One region of the Oceanobacillus sp. FSL K6-0127 genome, then DNA from elsewhere that is predicted to be linked to it. Evidence: riboswitches for the same ligand, from Rfam matches in the RefSeq annotation. Region 1 holds a riboswitch; each other region holds the start of a gene.

Region 1 (3,124 bases):
AAAAACAGAAGTGGCACCTGGGAAGTCGCCGATTTTCGTTGGGTCTCCCGTAATTGCCAAAATTTCATGAATCCCTAACGTGTCGAGTCCCATTAAATGGGATTGCAGCCCGATTAAATTACGATCGCGGCAAGTTAAGTGAACGAGAGGTCTTAGCCCAACCTCTTGTTTTATTTTTTCGGCGATCGCAATATTGCTAATTCTTGGTGATGCTAACGAGTTGTCAGCTAATGTAATTGCATCGACACCAGCCTTCTTTAATGCCTTCACGCCTTCCATATATGCGTCTGTTTGCAGATGCTTCGGAGCATCTAGCTCAACGATGATGGAATGTCTTTTCTTTACGATATCGACTAAAGGGGTCTCTTTAGTCGTCTGATTACGTGTTACTTCAATAGGGGAAGGCTTTCTAATAATCTTCTTTTCCGTTAATGGCTTTAAATTACGAACTCCTTGCGCTAATCCTTTGATATGCTCAGGGGTTGTTCCGCAGCAACCGCCAAGCAAGCGAACACCTTCATTGCGAAAATCTTCGGCGCATCGAGTGAAATAGTCAGGTTTATTTTCGTAAACGAGCTTGCCCTCGTGATAAGCTGGCAGACTAGCGTTTGGGTAAGCCGCTAAGAATGTCTTATCTGACAATGGAACATCTTTTAATGATTGCAGCATATGAAATGGACCTAAGTGACAGTTGACGCCAACAATATTACTACCCGTATCTTCTAGCCGTTGTAAAGCATCCTTTAGCTGGATACCATTTTCAAGAATACCTGGTACGTGCATGGAGACATTTGTGATAATCGGTATTGTTGTTTCTTCTCGGGCAATTTCTAATACGGTTAATAGCTCATCAAGATTGTAATAGGTTTCTAAAATAAGGCCATCTACACCTTCTAACAGTAAGCAATATAGCTGTTCTCGAAAGCTTCGTTTGATTTCTTCTTTTGTATCATTTAATGCTTGTGCGCCATGTATCCCTCCGATAGTTCCGAGAACAAAAGTGTCTTTTTTAGCAGCCTTTCTAGCAAGTTCCACTGCTTTGGTATTGATTTTTTTAACTTGATCTTCTAAGCCATAACGAGCAAGCTTAATGTAATTTGCTCCGTACGTATTGGTTTGGATTAAATCGGATCCCGCCTCAATATATGATCGATGAATACGGGTAATTTGTTCCTCATGTGTTAAATTCAATTCTTCAAAGCAACGGTCAACGCCGTATGAATACAGCAACGTTCCCATTGCACCGTCACCAATAAGGATCCTTTCTTCAAGAGCACTTAATAAACTCATTTTTCTGTCCTCCTTTATCGTTAAAAGTAGCAATTACCTCATTTCATTTTCTTCACTACCTTTTAATTCACTCCTTTGAAGCTGTCATTAGTGGAAAATTGTATTCGTGGTGATAAGAAAAGGTGGGAAAACATAAAAAGACCCCTTCCGAAAAGAAGAGGTCATGTATGTATTATTCACTTTACTCTTCTTATCTACCAAGCATTAATGCTTGTTGGAATTAGCACAGTACTTAAAAAAGCCTGTTGCCGAGGTATCGTAGGGCCAAATCCCTCCACCTCTCTGGATAAGAAAATAACGAATATTCAGTTGTTAAATCCATTTTGCATAAATTTTATAGTTTTGTCAATTGTTTTATTAAATACATTTTTGTTATTATTAAAACAAATTTGTGGTGTTGCTAAGATATGTGCATTTTTAGGATACAATATAAAATAATATGAATGAAAGGTTCATTCATTAAATGTGTTTTATTCAAATTTCATGTCATTTATTTTGTTTTATATCCAAGTAAAAAGGAGGGTTTATCTATGCAAGTGAGAATGGAATTAACATATCGTACAAAAAAGGGATTAGAGACGATGCTTAGCTCAGATATGATGCAAGCTGGACAAGCCGTCATCATTGCTGAAGACATGGAGAAAACTGGAAGAATCAAGCAATTAACATTTATTGATAGCAATGATAGAAGCTGGACCTATAAGCAATTAAAGAAATACATGGAAGAAATTAAAACGGAACCGCATGATATAACTGTCTATTTTGATGGTGGATTTGACTTGAAGACAGATAAAGCAGGTCTTGGCTGTGTCATTTACTATGAGCAAAATGAAAAGGCCTATCGGATAAGAAAAAATGCTTTAGTGGAAGGCCTTATAAATAATAATGAAGCAGAATATGCGGCGCTTCATTTAGGATTAACTGAATTAGAGCTATTAGGTGTGCACCACTTACCAGTAACATTTGTTGGAGATTCAAAGGTTGTCATTCATCAGTTGGATGGGGAATGGCCATGCTATGAAAAGGAGCTAGCAGCATGGATTAATCGGATTGAACAAAAGTTAGAACAGCTTGGAATTGCCCCAACTTATAAAGATGTGTCCCGGAAAATGAACCGTGAGGCTGATCAATTAGCAACACAGGCCCTACAAGAGATTGAAATTATGAGTCATCGTGAGCGCTGATAGATAATCAATCATACAGACAAATTAGCTAATCCGGTAGTTTAGAAAACCTTTCCATCTAACTTCAAATGAGTTGTTTTTCGTAATACATTATATTATCATTTAACTGTTGTTTAATTTAAAAAATAATAGTTGTGCACTATTTCACGAAGCAGTACAGTATAAAATTTTGGTAGTTGTAAAGGAGCAGGGCATTGAATATAGGGATTGATAAGATAGGTTTTTATACACCGCATTTATATGTAGATATGAACAAATTAGCTGTTGCAAGAGACATAGAGCCGGAAAAGTTCACCGTTGGAATTGGACAGGAAAAAATGGCGATTCCGCCTATTACACAAGACCCGGTTACATTGGCTGCGAACGCTGCACTTGGGATTTTAAACGAGGCAGATAAAGAGAAAATCGATTTTGTTATTTTTGGTACCGAATCAGGTATTGATAACTCGAAGTCTGCAGGGGTCTATGTACATAATTTACTTGGGTTAAATCCCCATGCACGTACTGTTGAAATGAAGCAGGCATGCTACGGTGCAACTGCTGGAATTCAATTGGCAAAAGGGCATATTGCATTAAATCCGGAAAGCAAGGTATTGGTAATAGGTTCTGATATCGCGAGGTACGGTCTAAATACCCCCGGTGAATCCACA
Region 2 (3,124 bases), 1.3 Mb from region 1:
GTAAATTAAGCTCTTTTAATCGATTAATTAAATGCTCTGTCCACTCATTATTTTCATGGATAACGTATATTTTACTCATTTATAATTCTCCCCTAACTTAGATATTCGTTAATGTATTACGTAATTCTTCAACCTTAGGCATTACTTGCTTTGCAAAGCGTTCCAATTCTTCAAGCTGTGGAGAGCATTGTAATAATAGTTGATCTACTCCGGCTGCTTCATAAGCTAAAATTCGCTTTGCAATTTGTTCCGGTGTGCCAACAAGATTCGGACGCAATCCCCGGTTTGATACTGAGTAATCTTGCAATTTAAGCTGTTGCTCAAGCTCTGATTTCGTTGTAAAATCTTTCATACCTGCATAGCCTGCTGCATCTTTAACTGTCGTAATACGGTGTAATTCTTCCTGTGCCTCTTCCTCCGTATCTCTGCAAATAACATAGGCAGCCATACTAAATGATTGCAATGCTTCTTTTTCAGCCTTCTTTCTACGTCTCTTCATATCTTCAATTTTATTCCTAACTTCTTCCACCGTTCCGCCATGCATCACATATGCGTCACAATAAGCTGTAATAACTTGCTTTCCTTTTTCACTCTCACCACCAGCATATAAAATTGGATTTGGCCGTTGAACTGGCTTTGGTGATAAATTTGTATTTTTAATGTTATAAAACTTTCCATCATAAGAAAATGTCTCTTCCGTCCATAATCCTTTTAAAACTTCTAAAAATTCACTTGTACGATCATAGCGATCATTATGCTCTGTAAATTCTCCACCATACTGTTTGGCCTCTTCCTCCCACCAACCAGAGACAACATTTAAAGTGAATCGACCATTGCTAATTTGGTCAATATTTGCGGCCATTTTAGCAGTTACCGCCGGGTTATGGAATACCGGTCGGACAGCGGTCATAATTTCCATTTTCTCGGTAACAGCTGCCAGTGCTGCGGCAGTTGTCCATGCTTCAATAGAATCGGCTTCAATCCCTTTAATATCATTCAAATATAATTCAGCTATTAACGTTGTATCATAACCCCACGTTTCAGCGTGTTGAATGACTTTCTTTGCGTAATCAAATGTTGGTGGCATATTTTCATCCTCTACATTCCTTAGCCATCCACCAAAAATCGGTAACCAAAACCCATATTTCATTGTTCCATCTCCTCCTAACTTCTGTTCAACAAAAAACCTCTATTCTAGGATAAGAATAGAGGTTTTACATATTATGTATGTATGCTCTTCTTATCTTCCAAGCAGTCTGCTTGATGGAATTAGCACAGTATTCTTAAATGAACCTGTTGCCGAGGATTCTTTGGGCCATGTCCCTCCACCTCTCGTGATAAGATAAATCAAATAATGAAGTTGTTGGTTGAATAATAATATAAAACTTAAGAAATGTCAATCAATTAATTCTTATAATTCTTAGTTGACTTATATGATTTGATATATTAGAATATATCCAACAATTGAAAATTCTTATCAAGAGAAGCTGAGGGAACTGGCCCTATGACGCTTCAGCAACCACTAATTATTTTAGAAAGGTGCTACTTCCAGCAAGATTTTTTCTTGAGAGATAAGAGCTGATAAATGATGTAGTGTACCCTCTTTTCTCTTTTTAGAAGAAAAGGGGGTTTTTTACTCGTATTAAATATTTAGTACCTGTCAACTAAATTTAAACTGTGAACTAACTGCTTTGGTATGAGCAATTCCGCTAAATATACACAATGATCTAGCACTAGCGGTGGAAACAAACAGTGACTTCTGCCGGGGGACGGAGCCATAGTGAGACTTCAAAAACGACAGTTCAAAAAGGTTCACGGGTCACCCGAATAAAGCGTAGTGTGTTTCCGTAGCGAGTATACGTACCAATCCATCATTACAGATTAGTGCAGTTTCTCAAAAGTCTAATATTAACCAGTGTTTCGTAGAGTACAAATAAAAAGCTAAAGGAGAATGTTTACATGAGCGAGATTGTAATTCTATCCGGAAGTCCTTCTGAGTTTTCAAGATCTGAGCAGGTGCTTAAATATTTAGGTACTTTATTAGAAGGTGAGCAATTCTCAGTAACGCATATTTCTGTAAAAGATGTACCATATGAAGATTTATTTCAAGGAAATTTCAATAGTACTGCTGTTAAAGAAATTGCAGTCAAAATCCAACATGCCAAAGGACTAATCGTCGGATCACCAGTATATAAAGGAGCATATTCCGGTGTGCTAAAAGCTTTGATTGATATATTGCCACAGGATATTTTGAAACATAAGCCAGTACTACCGCTTATGACAGGTGGAAGTCCCTCCCATTTACTTGCTGTCGAATATACGTTAAAGCCAGTTCTTGCTACATTAAAAGCACATAATTTAAAAGGTCTTTACCTATTGGATAGACAGATTGATAAGCAAAATCCCCTTCCAATTATTGATGAAGATATTTTACAACGAACAAAAAAACAACTCTTTTACTTTGTTCAGCTTATAAATAATCCAGTTGCTAGAGAAGTTGTTACGTACTAAAGATGCTATTCAATAATAAAAAGGGAGAAATAATATGACAAAAAAGCGTATTTTTTTAAATGCTTTCGATATGAATACTCCGGGACATCAATCACCTGGACTATGGACACATCCAGATGATCAGTCGCATCGATACAAAGATAGTGCCTATTGGACTGAGCTTGCAAAAACATTAGAAAATGGAAGATTCGATGCAGTCTTTATTGCAGATGTATTAGGGACCTATGATGTATATGGTGAATCCCGTGATGCAGCAGTAAGAAATGGTGTGCAATCACCAGTTAATGATCCATTTCTAATTGTTCCATACATGGCAGCAGTGACAAAGCATCTGGGTTTTGGAATTACTGCTTCTGTGACACATGAGCATCCATACACATTTGCTCGTAAAATCAGTACGTTAGATCATTTAACAAATGGACGTATTGGCTGGAACATCGTTACCTCTTATTTAAAAAGCGCAGCTGTTAATATGGGATTAGAAGATCAGATTAATCATGATGAACGCTATAATATTGCGGAGGAATATTTGGAAGTTTGCTATAAGCTTTGGGAAGAAAGCTGGGAAGATGATGCGGTAAAGCTTGACAAAGAAAATCGCGTTTTTACAGAT
Region 3 (3,124 bases), 530 kb from region 1:
TTCCAATCGATTGCCTTTTCCAATTTGCTCCTTAAAAATTTCCTTTGCTTCATATACAGATGTCTCCTTTGATATGAATCTAAAGTTATCCCTTTTTTCACATTCCAAGACCTCTACTAATCTTGCATCTAATAGAGAGGTTAATCGATTTTCGATACCTTTCGAAAACCATTTTGTAATTCCTTTATGCGTAATTAACCCCTGAAACACATTACCACTGTATACTGGAAACTTCGTAATCCCTTGCTTATTAACGACTTCTAGTACATTCGATAATGGCTCGGTTTCTTGAAAGCATACGACCTTACGAATAAAAAGCGGGTCTACTTTTCTAGGCTTTAAAAGTTCAATTTCAATTGCTTCTATCCGTTCTACAACGGAATCATGTGGCTCTGCAATAGTATACATGAGATCCGTCTTGTTATGTACAATAGCATTTCGTAACTCAGCAAATTCAAGCAGGTCATCTTGAAACTGTTTTATCAACGCATTTGATTTACCCAGGACTTTAACAGCTCTTGAAAACCCCATTTCTTTCTTAATAAGCAAAGCTTTTAAGCCCTTTTCGATTCGATTGAACGCCGTCAAAAAACGATCTGAGTTTCGATGCACGACAGTTTCATTTTGTTTTAGTATCGGATTGTTAACACGATTCACTTTCCGCCCTCCTTATTCTTTTTCTCTCTTCTACATACCAGTGATTTCGTACACTCAAATATTACGACTGGTTAATGCTGAAAATAAACTTTCTCATTATCATAAAATCGGTGTATCTTATCCATAGACTCTAAGTATATTAGTCTTGTTAAAGTCGCCATAAATGGGCTAACAAAGTGACTAAATTTTAGGCTGCCATAAATTTTTTCACACACTTCGGCTGCTGTCAAAGTCTCTGCTTTCACAATGCTTTCAACCTCATTTAACCGACGCTCATGTCCTTGAATCAATGTTTGTACACGTTCACTCAAGCGATGGATATTCTCACCATGCCCTGGTAAGGCTAATGCTGTCGGATAATGCTGCATCCGCTCAACGGATGCAAAATAATCGTTTAATGGATTGAATTCCTCCCCTGTCCACAAACCGATTACAGGAGAAATCTTATTTAAAATATGGTCGCCAATTAGCATTAGCTTCCTGTCTTTTTGATAAAAGCAATAGTGATCCGGAGCATGACCCGGTGTCCAAACAACCTCAAAACACTGATTCCCTAACAGGATGGTATCAGTTTCATCAAAGAATCCATCTGGTTCAAATTCATAGATAAAGGAATCATTACCTATTCTGCCAGGCAAATTCGGCCCACCATGCATATGAAGCAAATCAGCAAGATTTTCTTTAATTCTCTTCTTATCACGATGTTTCAGCATTTCCTTATACCCGAGTTTCGATGTGTAAACGGGAACTCCCTTTTTCTCCTGAAACCATCTCGCTAGACCAATATGGTCCTGATGTGTATGTGTTAAAACAACCTTTTTCACTTCAACACCAGTATCAAATAGCGCTTCCCAAGTCGCAATTGCTTCCTCTGAATAAATCCCTGTATCAATAACGGTATAGCCATTCTCTCCTTTGACAAGATAGCTATTTACCTCTTGCATTCCTCCTGGAAAACGAACGACTAGCTTTTCTATACCCTCACTTACATTAACTAACAAAATATCATCCCCATTGTACAAAGCTCCTTCTATACTATTAATTTTAGCGTTGATCAGTTAGATTGCAAGAATCTCTAACTTTTGCAATTTTTTTCACGCTACATGTAATATTCTTAATTTTAATGGTTGACATTCAGAATCGTATGGAGTATTCTAATTATTAATTTCATACAAAAAACTTTCTTATCCAGAGAGGTGGAGGGACTGGCCCTATGATACCTCGGCAACAGACTTTTTAAGTACTGTGCCAATTCCAGAAGCAATGATTGCTTGAAGATAAGAAGAGATATTAGACGATACGGTGCCTAACCTCTTCTTATTTTTAAGAAGAGGTTTTTTCTTTTCTTTAAAGAAGTTTTAAAAAACTACTGGAGGGGATTAAATGGCAACGGTTCAAGCAGGAACAGAATTACAACAGGCAATTGCGTTACTGAAAAAGAAAAATTGGGTAGACCTCACGCACGCATTCGGGCCAAACTCACCACATTTCGCAGCATTTGACGATGCCGAATTCAAAACACTTTTCACACATGATGATGGCTTTTTCGCACAACGATTTACCTTTCCTGGACAATACGGCACACACATTGATGCACCAATTCATTTTGTACAGGATCAACGTTATCTTGAAGAGCTTGAATTAAAGGAACTTGTTTTACCGCTTGTGGTGATCGATAAGTCAAAGGAAGCTTTAGAAAATAATGACTTCACCTTATCGAAAGAAGATATTCTAGCATTTGAAGCAATAAATGGTGAGATTGAAGCAAGTACATTTGTAGCGTTACGAACCGACTGGAGTAAACGTTGGCCAGATAAAACTGCTTTTGAAAATAAGGACGAAGCTGGTAATAGTCACTTGCCTGGATGGGGAATTGACGCATTGCGATTTTTATTTGAAGAAAGAAACGTAAATGCTGTCGGTCATGAAACATTTGATACAGATTCCTCCATCGATGTCCGAAAGAATGGCTCACTCATTGGCGAGTATTATGTGCTGGAGCAAGATACATACCAAATCGAGCTTCTAACCAATTTAGATAAAGTACCAACAAAAGGTGCTTATATCTTTAATATCGTTGCCAAACCAGAAAAAGCAACTGGATTCCCAGTAAGATCTTTTGCAATATTACCTTAATAAAAATATGGAGGGATTTTCATGACGAAAACATTAATTAAAGCACCATTTAAAGCAGATCACGTAGGAAGTTTATTACGACCGGAAAGGGTTCATAAAGCGAGAAAGGATTTTAAAGAAGGAGCTATTCCGGCAAGTGAGCTTCGTACGATTGAGACAGAGGAAATTAAGCGAGTGGTTGATAAACAAATTGAAGTTGGCCTTCAGGCTGTAACCGATGGGGAGTTTCGCAGAAGATTTTGGCATACAGATTTCTTAGAGCATTTTATTGGTATTGAAGGCTATGTACCAGATCATGGATTTAAATTTGTGGACGTGGAAACGGAAAAAT
Region 4 (3,124 bases), 2.1 Mb from region 1:
TATTTACCAATTGTTCAATAACTGCAGCTGGAAGTTCTTTATCCTTAACCCATAATGCATCAACAGGAGATGAAATTACAGATAATTCATTAGCTGGATCATCTTCTACAGAAATGATTTCAAAACCAAGTTTTTCTAAGGATTTCGTTTCGCTTTGATCAATCCCGATGCTAGCAATAACTTTTTTGCGAATACCTTCCTGACGATTAAATGGAGAGGAAAGCAAGCTTTTAATTACAGCGTCATTCGATTGTTGTGCAGCTTGATTAACTCCAGTTGCTTGATCAATTGCTTGCTCTAAGTCTGCCAGAATATCTTCTACAGCTTCTAGTCCAATCGACAAGCGGACAAGCTCTTCAGTTACACCGCTTTTCTTCAAATCTTCAGCATTTAGCTGCTGATGTGTCGTTGAAGCAGGATGGATGATTAAGGATTTAGCGTCTCCAACATTTGCTACATGTGACCATAGCTTCACATTGTCGATTAGCTTTCTACCTGCATCGCGTCCCCCTTTGATACCGAATGTAATAATCGATCCATAGCCGCTCTTGAAATATTTCTTAGCAAGCCCATGTGATGGATGTTCCTTTAAACCAGGGAAGCTGACCCATTCTACTGCTTCATGTTTTTGTAAATAGGCAGCAACTTTTTCTGCGTTCTGTGCGTGTCTTTCAATTCGTAAATGTAGCGTTTCTAGTCCTTGTAAAAATAAAAATGCACTTTGGGGGCTTAAGCATGCCCCGATATCACGTAATAATTGAACACGAAGTTTTGTAATAAATGCTGTTGGACCAAGATCTTTATATTTTAAGCCGTGATATGTTTCGTCAGGCTCGGTGAAGCCAGGGAATCGATCGTTATTCCAGTCAAATCTTCCACCATCAACAACGACCCCGCCAATTGTCGTTCCGTGACCGCCGATCCATTTTGTTGCGGAATGAATAACAATATCTGCGCCCCAAGTGAGCGGTTTTGCGATATAAGGGGCAAAAGTATTATCAATAATTAATGGAATATCATGAGCATGTGCAATATCAGCAACAGCTTCTACATCAAATACGTAAAGACTTGGATTTGTGATGATTTCACCAAATATAGCTTTTGTTTTATCGGTAATCGCAGCTTCAAATTCCTCCGGTTTTGTACCATCAACAAATTTTACTGTAATCCCATAGCGTGGAAGGGTCGCTGCAAAGAGATTGTACGTACCGCCATATAGGTTGCTGTCCGCAATAATTTCATCCCCAGCTTCCGCGATATTCAAAATTGCTAGCGTAATAGCAGCCATTCCGGATGATGTTGCAACAGCACCAACCCCATCCTCCAGCTGAGCAACACGCTGTTCAAATGCATCAACCGTTGGATTCATAATACGAGAATATATATTACCTGATTCTGCTAAACCAAATAAGTTTTGTGCATGTTCTGTATCACGGAAAACATAAGAAGTTGTTTGATAGATTGGAACAGCACGCGCACCTGAAGTTGGGTCCGGCTGTTGACCACCATGAAGTAATACCGTTTCTGGCTGAAATTGTGACATAATAAAATTCCTCCTTGAAATGTTATGTTTTTCACTAGAAAACTATAAACTTTAATACCGTGGATCACTTGGCTACCGAAACAGCCACGTCCAGCTCCAGCGCTAAAGCTGTAGCGAGACTTCCCTCGCCTCCGTACGATAAAGAAGACTTGCCGACTGGCTAAGACATGTGGCCTAGTCGCACTTATACCCTTGTGGTGAAAGTCAACATTGACTCTAGGTAAAAGGATGGCCGACTAAACCAGGCTACGCCTAACATCGGCATACCCCTAAAGGGGCGTGTTTCCTTTATCTCCTGTGGCTCAGTCCGTACGTCGCTAACCGGGCGCTTACGCTTTTGTGTTTGAAGAGGGAAAATGAAAAAGCCCTCTTCCTAAGAAGAGGGCGTATGTACGAACCGTTCCTCCTCTCATCTTCCAGGTTTTTACCCTGTAGGATTTAGCACCGTTACAAGCAGGTTAATGCTTTAAGGTTGCCGGGCTTCATAGGGCCTATTCCCTCCGCCGCTCTTGATAAGAGATGTTGCATTATTTAAGTTAGTGTGAGTATACAATGAATTCTATTATCTGTCAATGATGTTTTCTGAAAAGTTTAAATTAGGTTGAATGTAATTGCATGTTGCAGGATTTACCTAAAGCCAGAGATTCATTTTAATGTGTTCTCAAACGACGCTGCGAATTTTTATAAATAGACGCCATATATATAAATAAAGCAGTCCAAATAAAAGCAAACGTAACTAGATGTGCTTGTGAGAAGGGCTCTTTATAGAAAAACACACCAATTACAAGCATCATGGTAGGTGTGATATATTGCAGGAAACCTACCATGGCTAGAGGAATCTGCTTTGCACCACTGGAAAATAACAATAGTGGAACAGCGGTAGCAATACCCGCTCCAATTAAAAATAGGTTCGTAACTGTTATAAATGGTGTAAAAGTAAATGAACCGCTTGGAATAATCCATAAGTAAATAAGTGCGACTGGTGTAATAAGCAATGTTTCAATTGTCAGCCCGGAGATTGCGCTGACATTCACTGTTTTTTTCAGTAACCCGTATAATGCAAATGTGGTTGCTAGCAGCAGTGAAATCCATGGAAATACACCGTAACTGAATGTTAAGTAAAGCACACCAATTGCTGCTAAAATAAAGGAAAGTAATTGACCTTTCGTTACAGGTTCTTTCAAAATGATAATTCCTAGTAAAATACTAATAAGCGGGTTGATATAGTATCCAAGACTTGCTTGCAGGATATGTCCTTGAACAACTGCCCAAATAAATAGAAACCAGTTTAATGTAATCACAATCGCGGCAGCTGTGATCCCAAGTAATTGCTTTTTCTTTTTCATAATTTGTCGGCATTCCTGTATGAAGTTATTCCATTTACCAAGAAAAATGACAAGAAGCAGCATAAATACTGCTGACCATGCTATTCGATGTGCTAGAATTTCCCCAGCTGGAACATAATCAATTTGTTTCCAGTACATTGTAATAATCCCCCATAAGAGGTAGGCACTGAATGTATAGATGATGCCGGTTTTCGTATGCCGATTATCCATTATATTTTCCCTCCTAAGCGGATTT

The links. Region 1 has a riboswitch for S-adenosylmethionine ahead of MHH64_RS11660 (bifunctional homocysteine S-methyltransferase/methylenetetrahydrofolate reductase). Riboswitches for the same ligand answer to the same signal wherever they lie in the genome.
Region 2: linked by a shared signal. The riboswitch ahead of MHH64_RS17930 (LLM class flavin-dependent oxidoreductase) and the one ahead of MHH64_RS11660 (bifunctional homocysteine S-methyltransferase/methylenetetrahydrofolate reductase) in region 1 are both predicted to bind S-adenosylmethionine.
Region 3: linked by a shared signal. The riboswitch ahead of MHH64_RS09220 (cyclase family protein) and the one ahead of MHH64_RS11660 (bifunctional homocysteine S-methyltransferase/methylenetetrahydrofolate reductase) in region 1 are both predicted to bind S-adenosylmethionine.
Region 4: linked by a shared signal. The riboswitch ahead of MHH64_RS00015 (O-acetylhomoserine aminocarboxypropyltransferase/cysteine synthase family protein) and the one ahead of MHH64_RS11660 (bifunctional homocysteine S-methyltransferase/methylenetetrahydrofolate reductase) in region 1 are both predicted to bind S-adenosylmethionine.

The regions. Positions count from the first base shown of each region.
Region 1 covers NZ_CP150287.1:2,345,740-2,348,863, forward strand. The annotation lists gene MHH64_RS11660 (bifunctional homocysteine S-methyltransferase/methylenetetrahydrofolate reductase) at 1-1,290, opposite strand, end outside; SAM riboswitch class I at 1,478-1,583, opposite strand; gene MHH64_RS11665 (reverse transcriptase-like protein) at 1,821-2,474, shown strand; gene MHH64_RS11670 (hydroxymethylglutaryl-CoA synthase) at 2,669-3,124, shown strand, end outside.
Region 2 covers NZ_CP150287.1:3,633,758-3,636,881, forward strand. The annotation lists gene MHH64_RS17925 (alpha-L-glutamate ligase) at 1-79, opposite strand, end outside; gene MHH64_RS17930 (LLM class flavin-dependent oxidoreductase) at 98-1,150, opposite strand; SAM riboswitch class I at 1,238-1,344, opposite strand; SAM riboswitch class I at 1,472-1,578, shown strand; gene ssuE (NADPH-dependent FMN reductase) at 1,960-2,511, shown strand; gene MHH64_RS17940 (LLM class flavin-dependent oxidoreductase) at 2,546-3,124, shown strand, end outside.
Region 3 covers NZ_CP150287.1:1,819,668-1,822,791, reverse strand. The annotation lists gene MHH64_RS09230 (CBS domain-containing protein) at 1-657, opposite strand, end outside; gene MHH64_RS09225 (MBL fold metallo-hydrolase) at 729-1,658, opposite strand; SAM riboswitch class I at 1,839-1,941, shown strand; gene MHH64_RS09220 (cyclase family protein) at 2,041-2,793, shown strand; gene MHH64_RS09215 (5-methyltetrahydropteroyltriglutamate--homocysteine S-methyltransferase) at 2,815-3,124, shown strand, end outside.
Region 4 covers NZ_CP150287.1:1,701-4,824, reverse strand. The annotation lists gene MHH64_RS00015 (O-acetylhomoserine aminocarboxypropyltransferase/cysteine synthase family protein) at 1-1,543, opposite strand, end outside; SAM riboswitch class I at 1,950-2,062, opposite strand; gene rarD (EamA family transporter RarD) at 2,194-3,099, opposite strand.